3 regions of the Paenibacillus sp. 1-18 genome follow, and region 2 is predicted to be linked to each of the others. Evidence: riboswitches for the same ligand, from Rfam matches in the RefSeq annotation. Region 2 holds a riboswitch; each other region holds the start of a gene.
What was found. Region 2 has a riboswitch for thiamine pyrophosphate ahead of thiC (phosphomethylpyrimidine synthase ThiC). Riboswitches for the same ligand answer to the same signal wherever they lie in the genome.

Region 1 (7,340 bases), on a different contig from region 2:
CCGTAAATCTCATATCCCTCATCCTCTCCTTGTATTGCTTACTTGATTATTTATAGTAAGTATGATAATTATATAAATGATTTTATTTCCTTTACATAAGTGATTTAAGTAATATGAGGCAAACTACTACGAATCTAAAGGTATTTAAATGGAATATCCTTGAGATTAAAAGGAGACATTTTTTATGGACGAAATTGATCATAACATTCTGTTCCATTTAGAGAATAATGCACGATTACCAATGACCGAATTAGGAAAACTGGTTGGGTTGTCTCAGCCTGCTGTAACTGAACGAGTAAAGCGAATGGAGGAAAAAGGTGTTATCGAGGAATACCGTACATTGTTCTCACCTCATAAATTGAATAAGCAGAGCACAGCTTATGTGCTATTTCGGACAAGAGATTGTCATGCCTTCCTTGATTTTTGTCGTTCGTCACCTGAAGTGGTCGAATGTTATCGAATAAGTGGAGAACACAATTATTTATTAAAAATATTGACGGAATCAACTCAGGGCCTCGAAGAGTTTGAGAACAAATGCGATTCATTTGGAACCTACACGACTCTAATTGTGATGTCCTCTCCGATCCCATTTAAAAAACTCATTCAAGGAACCAATTTAATGGCCGTCCAGAGTATAACCTCAATTAAAAAAGAAAAAAAATAGGAATCCGGTCTCTGCGGATTCCTATTTTTTTGGTATATATAAATGGTCTTATTTAAATTCCTTTAGGAAAACCATGCTTTTTGGCTAACACAACTATCAGCAAGGCAGGAAGCAGTAGTATAAATAACGAGCCGGGAAGGAGTTCGGGTCCAAATATCTCAAGCAGGATACCGCCAATAATACCTCCGCCACCGATAGCCAAGTTCCATGCTGTAACCAGCATTGATTGAGCTATGTCTGCGCTCTTGCCTCCAGCCTGGGCAATTGCTGTTTGAAGAATGGTGGCAGCACCGCCAAAGGTAAGTCCCCATATAATGACACCGAAGATGATGATCACAGGCTGATCGATACCGATCGCCATTGCTATTGAAGCCAGGGTGAAGGCAGTGATACTGGATATAGTCATTAATCTTATAAAGCGATCAATCAACATGCCAACAACCCAAATGCCAATAACCGAAGTGATTCCAAAAATAAGCAAAACCAAATCAACTCTTTGGCCAAGAGCGGTCTTGGCAAGGTAAGGAGAAATATACGTGTATAGAATATTATGAGCCAGCACCCAGGCTATAACTACTACCAGAATCGGTCGTACCCCTGGAATCAGAAAGACCTTATGAAGGGAAAGCCTTTCATCGTCAGGCTCTCCATCAAAATCCGGCATCTTCCAAAGGACCCAAACTATTAGGACTGCTGCCAATAAAGTTACAATTCCAAAAATTGGGCGCCAGCCAATGTATGTGCCCAAAAAGGTTCCAACTGGAACTCCTAGCGCCAATGCCAGAGGTGTGCCAACCATAGCCACAGCCATGGCTTTTCCTTTCAGTGAAGCTGGGACCATACGACGCGCATAACCAGCACTCATTCCCCATAACACCCCGGCAGATACCCCTGCAAAGAAACGAGCAGCAAGCGTCAGAACATAGATAGAAGATAATGCGGTTATGGTATTAAACACCAAAAAGCCAGCGATGCATAGTAATAATAGCGGTTTTCTCCTCCAACCACGTGTAGCAGCGGTCAATGGAATTGCGGCTAAAAGCGATCCCACTGCATAGAGAGTAACCAGTTGTCCTACAAGAGCTTCCGAGACATCAAGGTCTTTTGAAATTTGAGGAAGTAAACCTGCAGGTAGGCTTTCAGTCAAAATGCAGATAAAACCCGCCATGGCTAAAGCAAGCAAGCCAACCCACGGAAGACTGTTTGAAAATCCAGTATTTATATTGCCTTCTTTCACACAAGTTGTATTTGAACTCACGATAAAACGTCTCCTTTGTTGAAATTTTAAAAGCGATACGCTTTTCATAAGCTTACACAAAGGATTCGCTATTTTGCATACATGATTAAAGGTAAAAAACTAATTATTAGACGAAAAATCATTTATTTTTTCGATTCTTCTTTTAATTTTAAAGAAACAGGTGAAAGCTTGTATCTCATGCCTTTTGGGACACCCCCGGATGTTTGATGCTCAAAACGACCTTCTTCTTTAATTTCTCAGCCGCAGCTTGAATCCGCTCTGCCTGCGTTACAGCTGAAATCACCGCCACACCATCCGCACCTGCGCGTATCACTTCCTCAACACGGTCCGCCGTAATGCCCCCGATTCCGACGATCGGCACATCAATTCCAGCTTTGCGCAGCTCATACAATATGACTGGACCCTGCACGGCATGAGCATCATCCTTCGAGAGGGTAGGATAGATTGGCCCGACGCCGAGATAATCCGCACCTTGCAGGATAGCTCGGCGGGCTTCCTCAATCGTATGGGCGGAAACGCCGAGAATCCGGTTTCCGATCCGCTCGCGGACGGAATCAGCTGATTCGTCGTCTTGACCGATGTGAACGCCGTCGGCGTCGAGCTCAAGAGCCAGCTCCACATCGTCATTCACGATGAAGGGAACCCCGGCACGGCGGCACTGCTCTTGTAGCCAACGTGCCAACTCAATCCTGGGGGCGCCTGTTAACGCGCCACGGCCCTTTTCCCGGAACTGGACCATGGTTGTCCCGCCGGCCAGAGCCTCTTGCACGATCCTGCCTGGTTCCGCGAGGCAATTCACGCTTCCAAGCACCAGATACACTTGCAGATGCTGGCACATCATCTCTGGTAATATTCTGGCGCTCATTGAAACATCTCCTGACGACGGCGGTAGGCCCAATGATTGGTGGGGCCATGTCCCTGCCCAAGCTGCAAAGGTTCCTCAATCGCCGCCTGGATAAAGGCTTTACCCTTCAAGATAGCCTCCGGTACAGACATCCCTTTCCCTAATTCCGCGGTAATCGCTGCCGAGAAGGTACATCCCGTTCCGTGTGTATGGACAGTCCGTACCCGCTTGCCGCTCAGTTCTGTAAAGGCGGTTCCGTCAAAGAGCAGGTCAACGATCTGTCCGCTGTTCTCGCTCTCGTCGGCGTGACCGCCCTTGATCACGACAAATTTTGGACCCAGACTGCTAATATGTCTTGCAGCCTCGCGGCGATCCTCCATCGTACGAATGCTGATCCCTGCTAGGGCTTCCGCTTCCGGGATATTTGGTGTAACGACCAGGGCCAAGGGGAGCAGGTCGTCCTGCAAAGCCTGCATCGCTTCCGGCTGCAGCAACGCTGCGCCTCCCTTGGCAATCATCACGGGATCGACAACAACCTTCTCCCAGCCGAACTTTCGGATCTGCTCGGCCACAAGGCGGATGATGCCCGCATGAAACAGCATGCCAGTCTTCAGGGCATCCACGCCGAGGTCTGATCCTACGGCCTTGATCTGCTCCGCCGCCGCTTCCTGTGGCAAGGGATATACACCGTGGACACCCAGGGTATTCTGTACGGTAATGGCCGTAATCGCCGACATCCCGTATACACCAAGCTCCTGAAAGGTTTTGAGATCGGCCTGAATGCCAGCCCCGCCGCCGCTGTCCGAACCGGCAATCGTCAGTGCTCTAGGTACACGAACGTCTGTCATTGTGCACCACCTGCCGTAGCTGTTCCGGCTTCATGAATAGATACATGGCCCTTCAGCGAGCCGATATGCAGTTTGGCTAGCTCGTCGAGAAAGGCAATCTGGAAGCTGCCGGGTCCCAGCTCTGCTGTACGTGCAGCGGCCCGGGAAGCCGCTGCACTGTAAAATGCCAAGCCTGCTGTCCCTGCGAGCAGCAGATTAGGTTCAACGGCAGCAAAAGCGCCCAACACTGAAGTCAGCAGGCAGCCTGCTCCGGTTACTTTTGTGAGCAGCGCGTCTCCGCCACAGATCATTCGTACTTCGGCCCCATCGGTGATGACGTCTTCTTTTCCGGTGATGACAACGATGGTATTGAGCGCTCGTGCAGCCCGAGCTGCCAGATCGACATGACTGCTGCTGGCACTCTTACCAGCATCTACGCCTTTAATTTCATGGGCTTCTCCGATAAGATGGGCGACTTCGGCTGCATTGCCCCGCACCATTGAAATGTTGACTTCACTCAGGATTCGCAGTGCCGACTCGGTTCTAAAGCGAGTCGCTCCCGCACCGACCGGATCTAGCAGGACCGGAACACCATGTGCATTCGCCGATTGTCCGGCAATGATCATGGCATCGACCAGCTCGCGGTTCAATGTACCGATGTTTAATACGACGGCTCCTGCTATTTTTGCCATATCCGCGACTTCCTCGGGGGCATAAGCCATCACTGGCGAAGCGCCCAGCGCATATAGGCCGTTAGCTGTAAAGTTGGTGACCACCACATTGGTCATGTTGTGAACAAGGGGGTTGCTGTTGTGTACCTTTGTCAGAAGCTCCGAACAATCCTTTTCCCATGTATTCATATCGTTGACCCCACCGCGGCCTGCATCTGGACCGGCCAGTTTTCCTGCTTATAAGCCATATCCCAGAACATATATTCCAGCTGGCAGCTTAGCATAAAATGCTCAATCATCCGCTCCCGCTCGGCAGTCGTTGCGCCTTCCGCCCAAGCATCCACACGTTCTCGGAATTTGGTTGTTAGATTTTCAGACTGGTAGAAGTTGATCCATTCATAGAACGGATGGGACTCGTCCGGTCTTACCTCATCCAGCAGCCTGCGGCCAATCTCAAGATATGTCCACGGACACGGCAGCAGCACAGCCATGATCTCGCCAAGACTGCCCTCGTGTGCGACCGTCAGCATGTGATGGATATAATGGTGGGCAGACGGTGCGAGCGGATATCCCTGCATTTCTTCATAGGCCACACCTGCAACAGCGCAGAAATTTTGATGCGGATGAATCTCGCTGTGGAGGATAAAAGAGATCTGTTCGTTAAATGCAGCTATGTCCTCCCGGCTCGTGCATTTGGAGATCGCGATGCCGTAAATCCGCATATAGGCATTTAAATATTCAAAGTCCTGTTTTACATAGTGAATCAGCTGTTCCCTTGCCAAGCTTCCTTCGGCAATACCTCTAACAAAGGGATGCTCAAAAATCGCCTGAAAAATACCATCCGCCTGCCGACGAAGCTCTTGCGTAAAGCTCATTTCCCCACCTCCAACAAAATGAAGAGCAGGAAGTCCCGTAAGAAGACAGTTTCGGAACAACGCCAAAAGGCCGCCCCGAAAACTGGAGCGGCTTCATCATAGGTCTAATGCATAAAAAAACACGAGGGACCTTATATACGAAGGCTCCACTTTCCTACGCTAGTACGAACTAGATCAGGTTCAAAGGGTCCAAGATACGTTCTTGTCTCAGCCATAAGCGGCTCCCCTAGTGGACTTCCTATTCTTTTGACTATTACTGTACATTCGTTCATACGTTATGTCAAACCTTCCTCAATTCATTCTTATTGGGAAATCTACTAAATCGAGGGGGACATGAATCATGACAAAAACCGGCAAAATCGGACGGCACTAATAACAGGAGCGAACAGGTAATATTTTACATCAATAACGAAATTAGCACAGGGAGTGTAACGAGAGAGATGACAGCACTGATGACAAAGGAGGAGGCGGTTTCTGATTCCAGGCTTTCAAAACGGGTAGCGATCATAGCAGCGACTGCTGAACCCGGGAAGGAAACGAGCAGAACCGCCTTAACGGTATCGGCAGACGACAGACCGCAGAGGTAGGCAATCAGCAGCATTAATAAAGGCTGTACGATTGTTTTTAACAGCGCGATGGCAAAGGCCCTTATGCTAAAACTAATGTTGCGTACGCCAATGGTCACACCGACTGCAAATAAAGCGGCCCCGGATGTAATGTCACCGATTTGATTAAACGATTTGTTCAACAAATCAGGTGAATGGAAGCCGAACAAGGTCAAAACCACACCAACCAGCGGCACCAGCGCCAGCGGTTCCTTTAAACCGTGAAGAATGGAGTCCCAGATCAGTCTTCCGAAGTGACCGTTCCGTTCCTTGCCTGAATTCTGGTTGGCTACGGTAGCTATAATCGTAGCTGCCGGGTCAAGGACGGCATTGACTACGATTCCCGTAAGTGCAATAGGAATAGCCACGGCTGAGGAGCCGTAGATGGCTCCAAGCACAGGAATGCCCATAAAAGCAAAGGTCGGCTGTGCCGAGTTTAAAGCAAACATAGCGGCATCCTTCACCGACTGCTTCCCCGCAAATCGGGAAAGCAGAAGGAGAACGGTAAAAAAGCCGACAATGCCAATGAACAGAGCTAGCAGGAATGGCCATTGCTCGATGAGCGCTTTCCTGTTCGTTGTCGTAATGCCGATGAATAGATGCGCAGGCAGCGCAAATTTGGTGACGAGCGCATTTAGGGCCTTGGAGGAAGAGGCATCGAAGCTTTTGTAATGCCCTGCTAGCCATCCTAAAATAATAACGAAAAAAATCGGCACCAAAATGTAAAGAATATGTCCGACACTCATAGATCGATTCTCCTTGCTTGAACTGACGTATCCTGCCTGTCTGAACATACATCCCCGTCCCAGATTGAAGAATTAGTGAGGGTGATGTATGGCACTTTCCACGGCTTTGATCCTTGTATATTCCGGTTTCCACATCGCATTCCGAATGGCTTGTTCAACATCTGAAATGTGTGCCTGAGCCACCTGATCCTGAATCGCGGCCTTCGCTACCGCAACCGCAACCGCGTACGAGACATCACGTAATTTTCGGATATGGGGAAGCAACGCACCGCCAGGCTCATTCGAATCTACGGCATTGGCAACGGCATCTGCTGCAGCTGTAAACATGGCAGGAGTGATTCTTTTTGCCTTGACCACAATCGCGCCCAGACCAAGACCCGGGAATACAAAAGCGTTGTTCGCTTGTCCAATCTCAAATTTCGTACCATTATAGGTAACCGGCTCAAAGGGACTTCCGGTAGCGATCAATGCTTTGCCATCGGTCCACTGTATTAAATCCTCGGGTACCGCCTCGGCAAGGTTTGTAGGATTGGACATGGGCATGATGATCGGGCGTTCTACATGCTTCGCCATTTCCTTGATAATTTCTTCAGTAAAGGCACCTCCCACACCGGAAGTTCCTATTAATATCGTAGGCTTCACCTGACGAATGACCTCAAGCAGCGGTATTTTTCCGTCATCAGACCGCATCCATGAGCTAACTTCCTCTTTTTTACGTACATACGGCTTCTGATACTCCAGCACATCTTCCATATCGTCCGTTAACAGCCCGCGGTAATCAAAGGCCCAAAATGGCTTAAATGAATCCTCCGCCGAAAGGCCGTCCGCGATCATAGCTCCCCGAATTTGG
Region 2 (7,340 bases):
GACGATCCTCACTTAGCTTGCCAGCGTGAGTAATCCGGCTTCCCAATCGGTTGACTCACTTCCAACCTATTGCCCCGCATCCCGGTATTGCTCTGCCTTTTCACGCATCCCGGCAGCTACAGCCTCTTCTGTATTCAGCCCCTTGTCTGCCGCGTAGGCGCGAATATCCTGCGTAATCCGCATGCTGCAGAATTTGGGACCGCACATCGAGCAAAAATGTGCTTCCTTGGCCCCCTCCGCCGGTAGCGTCTCGTCATGGTAGGATAGAGCACGCTCGGGATCGAGGGAAAGGTTGAACTGGTCGCGCCAGCGGAACTCAAAACGCGCCTTGGATAAGGCATCATCCCGTTGTTGCGCCCGTGGATGGCCTTTCGCCAGATCGGCAGCATGTGCCGCAATTTTGTAGGTAATAACCCCTTCACGAACATCATCCTTGTTCGGCAGACCCAAATGCTCCTTTGGCGTAACGTAGCACAGCATCGACGTCCCGAACCAACCGATCATGGCTGCTCCGATGGCCGAGGTAATATGATCGTAGCCGGGCGCAATATCCGTCGTGAGCGGTCCCAAAGTGTAAAAAGGAGCTTCCTTGCAAATTTCCATTTGCAAATCTACATTCTCCTTGATTTTGTGCATCGGGACATGCCCCGGACCTTCGATCATGACCTGGACATCATGCTTCCATGCGATTTGTGTTAGCTCACCCAGTGTTTCCAGCTCTGCAAACTGCGCTTCATCATTCGCATCATAGATGCTGCCCGGACGCAGGCCATCCCCGAGGGAAAAGGCGACATCGTATGCTTTCATGATTTCGCAGATTTCCTCAAAATGCGTGTATAAAAAGTTCTCCTGATGGTGGGCAAGACACCAAGCCGCCATAATCGACCCGCCTCGGGAGACAATTCCCGTCATTCTATTCGCTGTCATCGGAATATAGCGCAGGAGCACGCCCGCATGGATTGTAAAATAGTCTACACCCTGCTCTGCCTGCTCAATCAGGGTATCGCGATACAGCTCCCACGTCAGTGCCTCAGCTTCGCCGTTTACCTTTTCAAGCGCTTGATACAGCGGTACCGTTCCAATCGGCACTGGAGAATTCCGGATGATCCATTCACGCGTCGTATGGATATTACGGCCTGTGGACAGATCCATGACCGTATCCGAGCCCCAGCGCACAGCCCAGGTCATTTTCTCCACTTCCTCCTCAATGGAGGATGTAACCGCCGAATTGCCGATGTTGGCATTGATCTTCACGTGAAAATGACGTCCAATGACCATCGGCTCATTTTCCGGGTGATTGATATTGGAAGGCAAAATCGCTCGTCCCGCCGCCAGCTCCTGTCGCACAAACTCGGGCTCCACCCCTTCACGAATCGCCGCAAATTCCATCTCGGGTGTAATGATTCCCTTCCGAGCATAGTGCATTTGCGTCACCGTGCGCCCTTGCGACGCGCGAAGCGGACGATGGGTCACGCCGGGGAATTCCGCCGTCTCCCGCTTGGAACCAGGCTTCAGCCCGTTGTCCTCCGGCTTAACTGTGCGTCCCTCGTAAGCCTCGACATCGCCCCGTTCCAGCACCCAAGCCCGTCGAAGCGGAGGCAGTCCCCGTCGGATGTCCACCTGATAGGCTTCGTCCGTCATCGGACCGCTTGTGTCATACACACGCAGCGGCTCATGATGCTCTGTACCCTGCGCCGTATGTGTCGGGTGCAGCGCGATTTCACGCTCTGGCACGGCAATGTCCGGCCGCGAGCCTTGAATATACACCTTGCGGCTCCCTGGAAAGGGCTTGACCCCATCCACTTGCTCTGCACTTGTCTTCTCTGAACCTGTCTTTCCTGCCACTGCTGCCTTCATTTCAGTTCCTTCTGTTTCCGTCGGTTTCATTGTCCGTTCCTCCCGTTTCGATGAAATGACACACCGATCCGGAACCATTCCCAGGGTGGCTGATCTATGCAAAAAAAGCCGGTTCCCCAGGGAACCGGCTAATCTAACGAGGAGCTGTCCAAAAAGTGCGCACGTGGAATCATTATATTCCAATATGCCGTCTTGGGCAGCAGCTACGTATACATTTCAATGGCCGATTACTTCCCTACGCTGGTATGATCCAGATCAGGTGCAAAGGGTCCGGAATCCTGTACGATTCCATCTCAGCCCGGCATTACAGGCTCCCCCAGTAAATGTGATTCTTCGATTTGCATGAGGCGGCGATAACAGACCTCCCGCCATCCTCATCAGATTACTTTAAATTTACTGCTTTGGCAACCCCACTCTGGCCCTGTTACGGAAGCATAAGCCCCATTTCCTTCGCAGCTTCGATCAAAATTGGGGCAAAATCATGCAACGTCTCAGGTGCAAGTCGGCTGACCGGACCAGATACAGACAAAGCCGCAGCGACCTGTCCCTTCCGGTTCACCACAGGCGCAGCTACAGCGGCAGCGCCTGGCTCCCGCTCTTCATAGCTGGTTGCATAGCCCTTCTCACGAATGTCCTGCAGCTGAGCTTTATAGACCTCCGGGTCTACGGAGGACGGCCATTCATCCCCCCTGAGTAAAGCTTCCAGCTCCTGCGGCGGCATAAAGGCTGCCAGCACCTTGCTGGAAGCCCCTACAGCCAGCGGCATACGCGCACCCACAGGCGCAACGCGGCGGATCGCCTGGTTGCTCTGAACGGCTTGAATGCGAATACGCATACTGCCGTCCCGCAAGTACAAGCTGACCGTCTCACCCAGACGGTCACGCAGTCCTTCCATCGCAGGCTGCAGCAGCACTGCCGGCTCATCACTTTGTGACAGATGGGTGGACAGCTCCCATATGCGGAAGCCGAGCCGGTATTTTTCGGTTGCGGCATTCCGAATGACAAAGCCACGATCCTCCAACGTAGTCAGCAGCCGATGAACCGTGCTTTTATGTAGCCCAATTTTGGAGGCAATCTCCGTCAGGCCAAGATCCGAATCTGCGGTAAAACACAGCAATATATCAAGCGCACGCTCCACAGCGCGAACGGTTAATTTACGGTCTTCCATCGTGAACCGCTCCCCTTGCATCCATTTTCGTTTCACACCTTGAAACATGGTTACATAAATTATATAGAATACCCGCGGCTACTGTAAACCAATGTTTTTGTGACAGCTATATTACAAAAGAAGAACAAACATCGACAATTCTTTGCGTCATTTTTACTTTTCAGGTTCAGACGTTGACTTTGGATAATCCCCATCATACGATAATAGGTATCAATATGGACATACACTATCATTTTCAAGTGAATTTGTACCTAAATTCCATAGCATGAAGTTCAATTTTATATAAGGAGGCTCTTACATGATTTCGACATCCCAGCGCAGCTCTCAGCTACAAACCGCTGTTCAGGAGCCGTCCATCCCACGGATTAATCCCCGTCTGCTGCGGTTCAAGCACATTGTGATTGCGCTGCTGCTATCGGTCGTATTTTTTCTGCTGTTTTGTTTTATTGCCCTACATGCCTACATCGCATGGGTACTGACGAATCCAACCGTGGCACCGCTGTACTCTAATCCGATGCAGGCGAAGGGAATGCCCTATGAGGAGGTCAGCTTCCCTGCCAAGGACGGCAGCCGCATGGTGCAAGGCTGGTATATCCCGGCGAATCAATCGCGGAAAACGATTATTTTCAGCCATGGGTATGGGGCCAATCGCGAAGAAAGCTGGATTCCCATGTATGACCTGGCACATTATGCCCACCGTTTAAACTTTAATGTGGTTATGTTCGATTACGGCTTCGCCTCTCAAAACAGCAAAGCAGTCGCGACCGGAGGCAAAGCGGAATCCCAACAGCTTCTGGGGGCGATCCAGCTTGCGAAGCAACGCGGCTCGTCGGAGATTATCGTATGGGGCTTCTCGATGGGGGCAGGAACCGCCCTGCAGGCGGGCTTGCAAACCAAGGATGTGGACGCGATGATTTTGGACAGCACCTTCCTGCTGGAGCCGGATACGCTGTACCATAACATTCATAATCAAATTAATCTGCCACGCCATCCGTCTTTGGAAATTCTGGAGCTGCTGTTTCCAGTTTTGAACGGCACCAGCTTGCATCAAATTCCATATCAAGAGGTTAAAAAGGAAAACTATCCGTTCCCGATTATGTTTGTGCATGGTACGCAGGACGAAAAAGCTCCTTATCCCATTGCGGAAAAGCTCGCTGCCAATCAGACCAATCCGCTTTCCAGTGTGTGGATTGTCAAAAACGGGCTGCATGAGCTTATTTTCAGGGAGCATCCACGTGAATATTTGCGGCGGGTATCGACGTTTTTAAGCAATGTGCAGGAACTGGAGGACAAGAAGACCATCGCTAATGCGAATAAGCCAACGACTGCGAAGTAAGGAATTGATATAGAGAAGCCTGATGATGGACACTTCACTCGTGCCGTGGTCGGGCTTCTTTTTCTGCATCCCAATCGGCATTCATGATTCTGCATGGCATGTGATATCTGGCGGAAAGAGTTTATAGACATATTCCCTACGAGAGGTCGAATATACTGGGTACGTATGCATCCGGGGCAGACTCTTTCTTCAAACCGGAAAGCCATAGTGGGATACGGGAGGTAAAAACAATGCTGAGTACTTATGGGGCTTTTCTGCCCTTACGCGTGCTGGAGGAAATCCGGCATTGGAAGCAGCAGGAAAGTTGGCATGTGGAAGTGATTAAGTCCGCTACTGAGGGGCTTGAGCCTGCATATGTGCAGCTGCTCGATGATTGGCGAACTGTATTTGAACAGACTGAACGCGCTGCTGTTGAGCTGCTTGAAGAGCAGCGAAGCGTCCACGCTCACGCAGGTCAGACGTGGAAGCACTCATGGGATCAAAAATCGGCTACTCCACAAGCGCACACACACGAACTGGCTAAACCATCAGGACAGTCAAGAGAATGGGGTGATGCCTCATCCTCTGGAGAGGTGCCATCGCCAGAGACTGCCTCACAAGATCTGCATCGTCGGCTGGACGGATTGCTGCAGACTGCAAATCGCCAGTCACAGGAGTATGTGCGCCAGCTCGGCCTGCTGAGCGAGCACAGTCTTGCGTTACGGCAGCAGCCCAGATCCGCTGGAATTGTGCTGCATGCGGCCCATGAAAGCCAATATTTCCTGATCTCCACTACACCCTTTCAAGAGCCTGGCTCCATCGCCAGGGCCGCTGGGTTGTATCATGTGTCAGCCGAGGGTGAGCACTACCCTGAGGATGCGTTTCGAGAACGGCAGGCGGGCATAAGGGGAGAAGGCACATGGGCGGCTAAAGGCGTCCAGTCCGGTCAGGCGGAGCCTTCGGCAACGGAAAAAGCTTCTCCCGGCCGCCCGGTTCCTATTGGGGGACATCGGTTGCCACCGCTCCCTTATCCCTACAATGCGCTTGAACCTTACATTGATGAAAAAACGATGCGTATTCACCATGACAAGCATCATTTGAGCTATGTGAATGATTTGAATAAAGCAGAGAAAAAGCTGGAAGAGGCGCGCAAAACAGGTAATTTTGACCTCGTAAAGCACTGGGAGCGGGAGCTGGCGTTTAATGGTGCAGGCCATTATTTGCATACTCTTTTTTGGACGATTATGAGTCCTCAAGGCGGCGGAACACCAAGCGGGCCGCTGGCTGAGCAGATCAAAAAGGATTTCGGCAGCTATGAGGCATTCAAAAAGCATTTCAGCTCGGCGGCCGAGAAGGTTGAGGGCGGCGGCTGGGCGATCCTGGTGTGGAGTCCACGTGCAGGACGGCTTGAAATTTTGCAGGCCGAAAAGCACCAGAATCTGACTCAGTGGGAGTCCATTCCGCTGCTGGCGCTTGATGTGTGGGAACACGCCTATTACTTGAAGCATCAAGCTGAACGCAACAAATACATCGAGGATTGGTGGCATGTCGTCAACTGGCCTGAGGTGGAAGAACGCTATGCTCAAGCCTCCAAGCTGAAATGGCAGCCCTTCTAAGCTAATTGCCATGTGAGTTAGTGAGTTAGTGAGCTAGTGTGCTAAATCCATGCTCTACCTTACACTTGTGAATCGTATCGTTCTCTAAGTGCAGCTATCTGTTCTGACAATCCTTGCGGTTGTATCAACGAGCCATCGACAGGTAAAATCGTAGTCCGGCTTTCGATCACCCGGCGCAGAGATGCTGTATAGGCCTCAACAGATGGCACTCCAGCCAGCTCTGCCAGGCTGCCCATCGTTGCCGGATTTACCCGCGGATAATCCGGCTGCGGCACGCCCGCCTTCGTATCTCCGGCTGCCGCCGTATAAAACTGCTGCACCGCCTGTGCACGCTCCGCACCACTGCCCTCAATCATCACGAAAGCCGTGATGATATACGCCTTGGCTTGACGCCGCTGCGCAATGCCGCAAAACTTGCGGCCACGAACGCTGACATCGTAATCACCGGGACAGAAGGACCCGGTGATTTCCCCGGTCTGCGCCTCGGCAGACCACGGGGCCAGCGCATCGGCAATCAGCCCCGCCATGAGCCGGAAATCCTCATGCAGGCTGATCGCGTGCTGCGGATTCGGCAGGATCAGGGACAGGTTCAGTACCCCCCTGTCCAGTATGACGGCTGCTCCGCCCGAGGGGCGCACGCACACCGAGATTCCCGTGCTGCGCACATGCTCCATCGCCTGCGGCGCGTATGGAAGCCTGCGGTCGCGGTGACCGATGACCAGCGCAGACGGATGCCGCCACAGATGCAAAATAGGCGCAGCTCCTTTTCCAACTTGCCGACAGGCCAGCTCCTCCCAGGCCAGCGGAGACAAAACATCCATCTGGGTGAGCGCAAGCGGCGCTTCAAGCCATTGCAAATCAGGCAAAACGGTTGTTTTTTCTGTTGAGCTATGTACGTTCTCCATACGTTATCCCCTATCTTAAAAAAACTGTTATCCATAGGCTAATCGTAATATTTGGCGTTCACCTAATCCCATGTTAGCAAAAAAGGGTGGCTACGCCTATGCGTAAACCACCCTTTTTGTATCGCCTGACCGTCGCGCCCTGTTCGATCATTCCTTGATCAGGGACAGGAATTCTGCGCGTTGTGCCGCATCATTACGGAATGAGCCGCGTACCGCAGACGTTACCGTTTTACTGCCCGGCTTTTTGACACCTCTTGCACACATACACAGATGTTCGCCTTCTACAACCACCATTACCCCGTGAGGAGAAACCGTTTCATCCAGAATATCCGCGATCTGTGATGTAATCCGCTCCTGAACCTGCAAGCGGCGGGTCACAGCCTCTACCAGACGGGCAAGCTTGCTCAATCCTACAATTTTGCCACTGGGTACATAGCCGATATGCACTTTTCCGAAGAAAGGAGCCATATGATGCTCAC
Region 3 (7,340 bases), on a different contig from region 2:
GGAATAGCGGTCACTTGCTTGTACGACTTCACAGGATTTTTCTGTTTCCATCATGCCTGAACCATACCTTCTGTGGGACTGCTTGCTGAAGCATAACGTTTTACGGGAATCAGCCCCGCCTCAAAACCATATCTACCCGCGCGAACAGCCAGTTTCATGGCCTCTGCCATTTTTACAGGATCCTTCGCTCCCGAGACGGCTGTGTTCAACAGAACAGCATCTGCTCCCAGTTGCATCGCCATTGCCGCATCACTCGGTGAGCGAATACCTGCATCGACAATGACCGGAATCTCTGCTTGTTCAATAATTAACTCCAATGCAAACGGATTAAGCAGGCCGCGTCCTGTACCAATCGGTGAAGCTCCAGGCATAACGGCATGCACTCCAAGCTCTTGCAACCTCTTGGCCAGAATGACATCATCGGATATGTAGGGCAGCACAATAAAGCCTTCCTCCAGCAGCTTTTCGCTTGCTTTCAGCGTTTCAAAGGGATCAGGCAACAGCGTCTTACCGTCCCCAATGACCTCCACCTTAATCATATCGCACAGGCCTGAGGCCCTTGCCAATTTTGCAATACGAACAGCCTCCTCCGCTGTCGTCGCTCCTGCCGTATTGGGAAGAAGTGTATAGCGGCCCAAATCCAGCGTATCCAGAAAATGTTGCTTATCTCGTTCCTCCAAATTTAATCTCCGCACAGCAAAGGTCAATATTTCGGCCTCAGCAGCCTCTACAGCTTGGGATTGGATATCCAGATTCGAGAATTTTCCTGTTCCCAGTAACAGCCTTGATGTAAAAGATGCTTTTCCAATGGTTAACATCATCAACCGCCTCCTACAAAATGTACAATTTCCAAACTGTCTCCGTCTTTCAGGATCGCTTCTTCATGTTCTTCACGAGTCAATATGTGGCGATTCAGCTCGACCACAACGGTTTTCACCTTTAAATCAAGCTCATGCAGCAATTGCTCCACATGAGTGATCCGGTTAGAAAAGTTCATGTTCTGGCCGTTAATCGTCAGCCTCATAAGCTTTCCTCCTTGATACGAACAGAAGAAAAGTTGCTTATTCCAAGTTCTTCGGCATCTGCCCCTTTAAGCAGTCCTGCCATCGCACGTCCGGTAGCTTCACTCAACAGGACACCGTTGCGATAATGCCCGACTGCTGCATATACCCCTTCCAAGCCGGGAACGGCCCCTATAAAAGGACGTCCCGCTGCTGCCTGCGGACGCAGGCCCGCCCAGGTACGTACAAAAGAAGCTTCACGGACGCGCGGTAGCCAGGCAGCAGCACGTGCCAGTAGCCCCTCCAAACCTTCAACAGTCACTTCTTTGTCATAGAGGTTTGGAAGACTCGTTGCCCCAATCCAAACCTCGTTCTTCTGTTTAGGCACAAGGTAAATATCATCGGCATAAATGGTATATTCCAAAGGGTGATCCTTTAAGGAAACTGCAACTGCTTCACCTTTGACCGGATAAAGCGGGTAATGAAAGCCTGCTTGGTCTAGCAAATTCATGCTATCCAGGCCTCCGGCAATAATGACCTGATCGCAAGAAAAAAATCCCCTGTCCGTTACCACCCCACAAACCCGGCCATTCTGTACGACCAGCTGCTCCGCATGGGTACCGGACCATATTGTAGCTCCCAACACAGATGCTGCTCCCGCATAAGCACGACATAGCTGTACTGGAACGAGCTGCGTCTCCTTTGACCGATATATAGCTCCGATCGCTTGACGATCTATGCCCGGAATCCGTCTGGCCAATTCCTTGGCATTCCACCACTCAGGCTGATTATCCTCGCGCATGTTAGCAGCTTTCCATCGTCTTTCACCCTCAGCTTCCGAACGGAAAGGAGCTACAAATCCCTCTGTACGAAATTCTACTGAAACACCGGACAACCGCTCCAGTTCACGAACAAGCTCAGGGAATGCGTCCCGACTTGTACGAGCCAATTGCTCAAGATCAGAGTCGATGAACTCTTCACTCTCTGCTGCAAGCATTCCGGCCGCTGCTCCCGAGGCTCCCTCACCCGGCATCGTTCGCTCCAGCATGATCGTACTGCGCCCTTCCCTAGCCACATGATAAGCAATGGAGCTGCCGATCACACCTCCACCTATAACCAAGCATTCAGCATGTCCTATAACTGTAGCCTCTGTGTGTATTTTAGGCATATGTTATATCTCCTCTCCACTGACCTGACCATACTTCTTTCGAAATTCTTCTACTCTCGTTTCCTTACAACGGCTGCAGACTATCTGATCTACCATTTGTCTATATTCCATCGCAGCCGCGATTGGCGACTCAGCTCCCCATATACCGGACATCACTGCAATTCCACTTGCTCCAGCATGATAAAGCTCCGGAATATGATGCGGTTGTATACCGCCAAGTGCAATCACTGGAATGTTGGACAACCTGCATATGCGTTCAAGCTGAGCTGTACCCCGCGGCACAACCCCGGGCTTACAGTGGGTCTCATATACATGACCGTAGAGTACATAGTCCGCCCCAGCCCGCTCGGCAATCTGCGCCTCTTCCAAGGAATGCACAGACACTCCACAGCGTGTCCCCTTTGGAAGTAGGCCCTTAACATCCTGAGCCGGTAGCCCATTTGCCGGTAGCTGGACAGCTCCAGCCAAGGTAAGTAAAGCTACATCCACACGGTCATTGACTACAATTTGCTGCAAAGGAATCCCCTGCTCCACCATGCTTCGGGTCAACCCGAGTAATTCTGAGGCCCCCTTCTGCTTTAGACGTGCATGCACAAAATGAACATACGGATAAATAGCAGCAGCCACTTGGGCTACATATGCATGGGAGTCATTTTCCATCGTAATTACGTGTAATTCGATCTCATGTTCACCTCACATTGAACTAAGGGCTTAAACTAATCCTATAAGCTGAACCAATAATCATTGTGGCCCCACATCACAAAATATCAGACGGAGCCAGCCACTTGTGCCAGCAATAATGAAGGAGATCATATGTGATCCGGATACGGAAATTCAATAGGTAAAACCGAACGTAACGCAAAAAAACCACTTCCCTAAGGAAGTGGTTTTACGAACGTCCAATAATCGAACGGACAATCATATCCGTATACGTATATCGTCCCACGTACAAACAAAAGTAATGATGTGGTTACCTTGCTTGTGCGGCGCTCACTTCCCTACGCTGGCATAACCCAGATCAGGTACAAAGGGTCCGAAATCCATTTATTTCGTCTCAGCCGCATGGGCGGCTCCCCTAGTGTGACTATTTTATTGTATCAGCTAAAGATAGCTTAGCATATTTTTCTAATTCTGCAAACCCCACTTTTTTGAAGCATGACAGAGCTGAATTTTTTTTGACTTTAGTTGACTTTAGTTGACTTTAGTTGACCACTCTTCCACATTCCACGTTTTTGTTACCCAATCCTCGTAAAAATCCGGTTCGTGAGATACAAGCAATACAGTCCCTTTATATTCCTTCAAGGCACGTTTAAGCTCGTCCTTTGCTTTGACATCCAAGTGATTGGTAGGCTCGTCAAACAGAACCCAGTTGCTTTCCCGCATTAACAATTTGCACAGACGTACTTTTGCCTGCTCACCACCACTAAGCGCGGATAGAGGACGTGTGATATGCTCATTTTTTAAACCGCAACGTGCCAAATGTGCTCTTACTTCATGCTGATTTAAATGCGGGAACTCATTCCACACATCGTCAATCGGTGTAATTTTGCCTGCCTTGACTTCCTGCTCAAAATAAGCCGGCTGCAAGAAATCGCCTTGATAGGTTTTTCCGCTGATTGGCGGTATTTTCCCCAGAATGGTTTTGAGCAATGTCGATTTACCGACACCGTTGCAGCCTACAATCGCAATTTTTTCGCCACGTTCAATCGTCATGGTCATTTTGGGCAAAAGGGCATGAGTATAGCCAATTTCAAAATCAATTCCCTCAAATACCGTTTTCCCGCTCGCACGCGCTTCTTTAAATTGAAAGGTTGGCTTGGCAGCTTCTTCAGGCTTATCAATACGTTCGATCCGATCAAGCTGCTTTTCACGGCTCTTCGCCCGGCCTGATGTGGATGCACGCGCCTTGTTGCGCTGAATAAAGTCTTCCTGCTTCTTAATATATTCCTGCTGCTTCTCATAAGCATCAATATGCTGCGCTTTGTTCAGATCCGCCATTTCAAGGAATTTTTCATAGTTAGCTGAATAACGGGTCATCTTTGCAAATTCAAGGTGATAAATAACATTAACGACCTGGTTCATGAACTCCGTATCATGTGAAATAAGAATAAATGCATAGGGATAATCCTTCAAATAACGCGTAAGCCACTCAATATGCTCTACGTCCAAATAGTTGGTAGGCTCGTCCAGCAGCAGGACGTTTGGCTTTTCCAACAACAGCTTCGCAAGAAGCACCTTAGTCCGTTGTCCACCGCTAAGCGCAGATACATCCCGATCCAAACCGATGGCCGAGAGACCCAGCCCGTTCGCCATTTCTTCAACCTTCACATCAATGAGGTAAAAATCCCCCATATCCAGCTGCTCCTGAATTTCACCCATCTGTTCCAGCAGTACTTCTAATTCTTCGGGAGAAGCATCTCCCATTTTTTCCGTAATCTGCATTAATTCCTTTTCCAATTCCAACAAAGGAAGGAAAGCATCCTTCAATACATCGCGTACCGTTTTGCCCGGTGTCAGCTTGGTGTGCTGATCCAAATAGCCGTAACGTACACGTGGAGTCCATTCCACTTTACCTTCGTCCTTAAGCAATTTTCCAGTCAAAATGTTCATGAGTGTCGATTTACCGACTCCGTTAGCTCCTACCAAACCTACACGTTCCCCCGCAAGTAATCGAAAGGAAACATTTTTAAATAACGCGCGGTCCCCAAAATTGTGGGATACATTTTCTACAGTCAATAAACTCATACGCTGTTTTTGGCTCCTTATTGTCATCGGCGATGCCGACTGTTGTTATTTCATATATCATTGTTTTCTTTCAAAGCCTTATTGTAGCACATTCAGCAACCTTATCGGAATATTGAAAACAGCGAATTTTAATGTTTTTAATGCGGACTTGCCAATAAAAAAAGAAAAACCACTCATTAGAGTGATTATTGTAAACCGTTATTACATTTAAACTCAAAGTATCCCGCAGTTGCTGCAGATTTTTCATCTGAAAAACGTTCTCTCGCTTGAAAGGGTGCTGGACAGGAATCTCTGTAAAAATATTTCATTCCGGTATCCGGTTCTAGGCCACCAATTATAGCTTGCCTTCTCACGACTCTTCCACCACCAAACCCATAGTTATTGTAAAACCTGTCACCAACCGGAATGCCTTGGATAAACGCCATTAGCCCCACATCATCTACCGTGTTATACCACTCTTCTTGCGGAATAGTCGGCAGTGTAAACCTATAGGCTACGCCGTTGCGTGCTGCCTTTTGATTATGGAGATTAATCAGGCGAGCCAGGTCCTCCTGAACACTATGAACGATGGTGGAACGTCGTATTTGCTCAAAAGTTTCGGGATTATTTAGCAACGAAATACCAGTTTGACCCTGAAGCTCCTTTTGAAAGCCCTCCACCCATCTGTGATTCTGGGCATCATATGCGTGCACATAATTATCCAAGGTGAATCCCACACTATTACCTACTGAATCGGCATATGCAAAAGGCTTTTTTTCACTCCATTTGGAACCTATAGCAGTTTGTCCATCCCCATCTATGTAAGTTTCTGAGGCAAACGTATAATAACCGTCATAATCCAGAATCACAATAACAGGTATGTAGTCCAGTAATGCGCGTTGTGCTACTGTATCCCTATCAATACCTACATTAAGAAAAAGGGTATGCAGGAACGTGCTTAGCGCTTCTTCTTTATCGACACGAAAAAACTTGTCCGATCCATACCCGGCCTCCCGTTCCTGACGCTCGTTCTGGGAAAGCACGGCACCTGCATCCTGAACTGCGGTATGGAGAGCCGATGTGTATTTCATTTCCAATCGCTGCACTTCACGCTGATTTTGTACCCGCAAGTCACCGATTACACCAAAGGGCAAAAACAGGAGAATAAATATAACTGCAAAATCAGTAATCTTCATTCAAAACCATGCCTCCGTATGATGCTGTAACTGCTGGCTTTCCGCTATCGGCCCCGCCAAGAAGCCATGATTTGTACAAATCCGCAGGAGTCCGATTCGTGTTATGTACCCGCACTGTAAAATAATCTCCGGCCATCAAAGTATATCGACGTGTCTGATCAGACTTTGACTGCTGGTTGTCAGGAAAAAGGACAGGCAAGATTTGCGCATTGTAGTACCCATCATATACCGTTTCATAATTGCCCAGAAAACTGTCCGGCTTCGAGGCATCTGCATATTCCGGTACATATTTTTTGTGCGTATGCTCCAAGTCAACCTCGTACTGATTGCCTGTAAGTTCCAGTTCACGCATAAAATCGTTATACATCGTCGGTGTAATGTAGCCCTTGGTTCTTACCATATCAACAAAACGTACGGTTGAGTGATACACATTTAACCCCGATATATCATCCTGCCGTTCAGCGGCTTGAGCTGCGGGTACGATGTACAAAAGCAATACAGCGAGCAGGGCCCCCAACAGCTTGGATATTGATTGAACCACTTCAGTCCTCCTCCAATTTCTCAAAACGTACAGATATTATCTCTCCGCGTTGATTACGTTGTGGGTACATGGAATACAAAGAGAAAGCATTCAAGGCCGATACACCAGGCTCAAATGGTTCGGAATATTCATCGTACTCCTTTCCGTCGACTTGAACCGTTATTCCATCCTGTAAGTTCATGCGAATTGCCTGAATGACCTGAGTCCCTTTAATCCGTTCCGGTATGTCCACCTCCGCATTCCGGGATATCCGTCCCTCGGAATGCTCCTCCTGTTGCGATCTTAATTCCAATGTGGTACTCATCTGACTGGACAAGTCTGCTGCTGTTATACATGCGGTTATAAACAAAATAGTTGTCACACCGAGCCGCAGCATGCTTGAAGCGTGATCAGACATATGCCCATCTCCTAATCGTTATGATCTTTACTTTTGTGCTCAGGACTGGGTAAACAGCAACCCACGTACAACATTCGATTTGTCTTTGACAATTTCAGCCTTGAATTTACCGCTTGGATTCACGTATTCGTTTTCTTTCTCATTCAGCGTATTCGCTATTTTCCCTGTCTTTTCACTTCCACCGTTCACTGCACCATACTGTTCACTGTCCATGCTAATGTTCAAAGCATTACCGTACCACTGGCCTGCCATATTTTTGCCGGTTTTAATCTGAATACCGAATTGGTCTTTCCCCTGAAACTTGCGTAGCGCA

Region 1: it holds a riboswitch for thiamine pyrophosphate, as region 2 does, so the genes downstream of both, tenA (thiaminase II) here and thiC (phosphomethylpyrimidine synthase ThiC) in region 2, are expected to answer to the same signal.
Region 3: it holds a riboswitch for thiamine pyrophosphate, as region 2 does, so the genes downstream of both, L693_RS0103665 (thiamine phosphate synthase) here and thiC (phosphomethylpyrimidine synthase ThiC) in region 2, are expected to answer to the same signal.

The regions. Positions count from the first base shown of each region.
Region 1 covers NZ_ASSB01000259.1:2,076-9,415, forward strand. Annotated here, with positions in the region: gene L693_RS0116380 (serine hydrolase domain-containing protein) at 1-13, opposite strand, end outside; gene L693_RS0116385 (Lrp/AsnC family transcriptional regulator) at 185-664, shown strand; gene L693_RS0116390 (MFS transporter) at 717-1,832, opposite strand; gene thiE (thiamine phosphate synthase) at 2,098-2,787, opposite strand; gene thiD (bifunctional hydroxymethylpyrimidine kinase/phosphomethylpyrimidine kinase) at 2,784-3,614, opposite strand; gene thiM (hydroxyethylthiazole kinase) at 3,611-4,453, opposite strand; gene tenA (thiaminase II) at 4,450-5,139, opposite strand; TPP riboswitch at 5,274-5,377, opposite strand; gene L693_RS0116415 (AEC family transporter) at 5,537-6,490, opposite strand; gene L693_RS0116420 (NAD-dependent malic enzyme) at 6,563-7,340, opposite strand, start outside.
Region 2 covers NZ_ASSB01000398.1:6,795-14,134, reverse strand. Annotated here, with positions in the region: gene thiC (phosphomethylpyrimidine synthase ThiC) at 67-1,887, opposite strand; TPP riboswitch at 2,073-2,185, opposite strand; gene L693_RS0126840 (IclR family transcriptional regulator) at 2,282-3,025, opposite strand; gene L693_RS0126835 (alpha/beta hydrolase) at 3,324-4,361, shown strand; gene L693_RS0126830 (Fe-Mn family superoxide dismutase) at 4,592-5,956, shown strand; gene L693_RS0126825 (lipoate--protein ligase family protein) at 6,016-6,861, opposite strand; gene folE (GTP cyclohydrolase I FolE) at 7,009-7,340, opposite strand, start outside.
Region 3 covers NZ_ASSB01000057.1:27,958-35,297, reverse strand. Annotated here, with positions in the region: gene L693_RS0103685 (ThiF family adenylyltransferase) at 1-54, opposite strand, end outside; gene L693_RS0103680 (thiazole synthase) at 51-818, opposite strand; gene thiS (sulfur carrier protein ThiS) at 821-1,024, opposite strand; gene thiO (glycine oxidase ThiO) at 1,021-2,169, opposite strand; gene L693_RS0103665 (thiamine phosphate synthase) at 2,173-2,829, opposite strand; TPP riboswitch at 3,148-3,256, opposite strand; gene L693_RS0103660 (ABC-F family ATP-binding cassette domain-containing protein) at 3,361-4,914, opposite strand; gene L693_RS0103655 (hypothetical protein) at 5,100-6,089, opposite strand; gene L693_RS0103650 (hypothetical protein) at 6,076-6,630, opposite strand; gene L693_RS0103645 (hypothetical protein) at 6,632-7,027, opposite strand; gene L693_RS0103640 (hypothetical protein) at 7,067-7,340, opposite strand, start outside.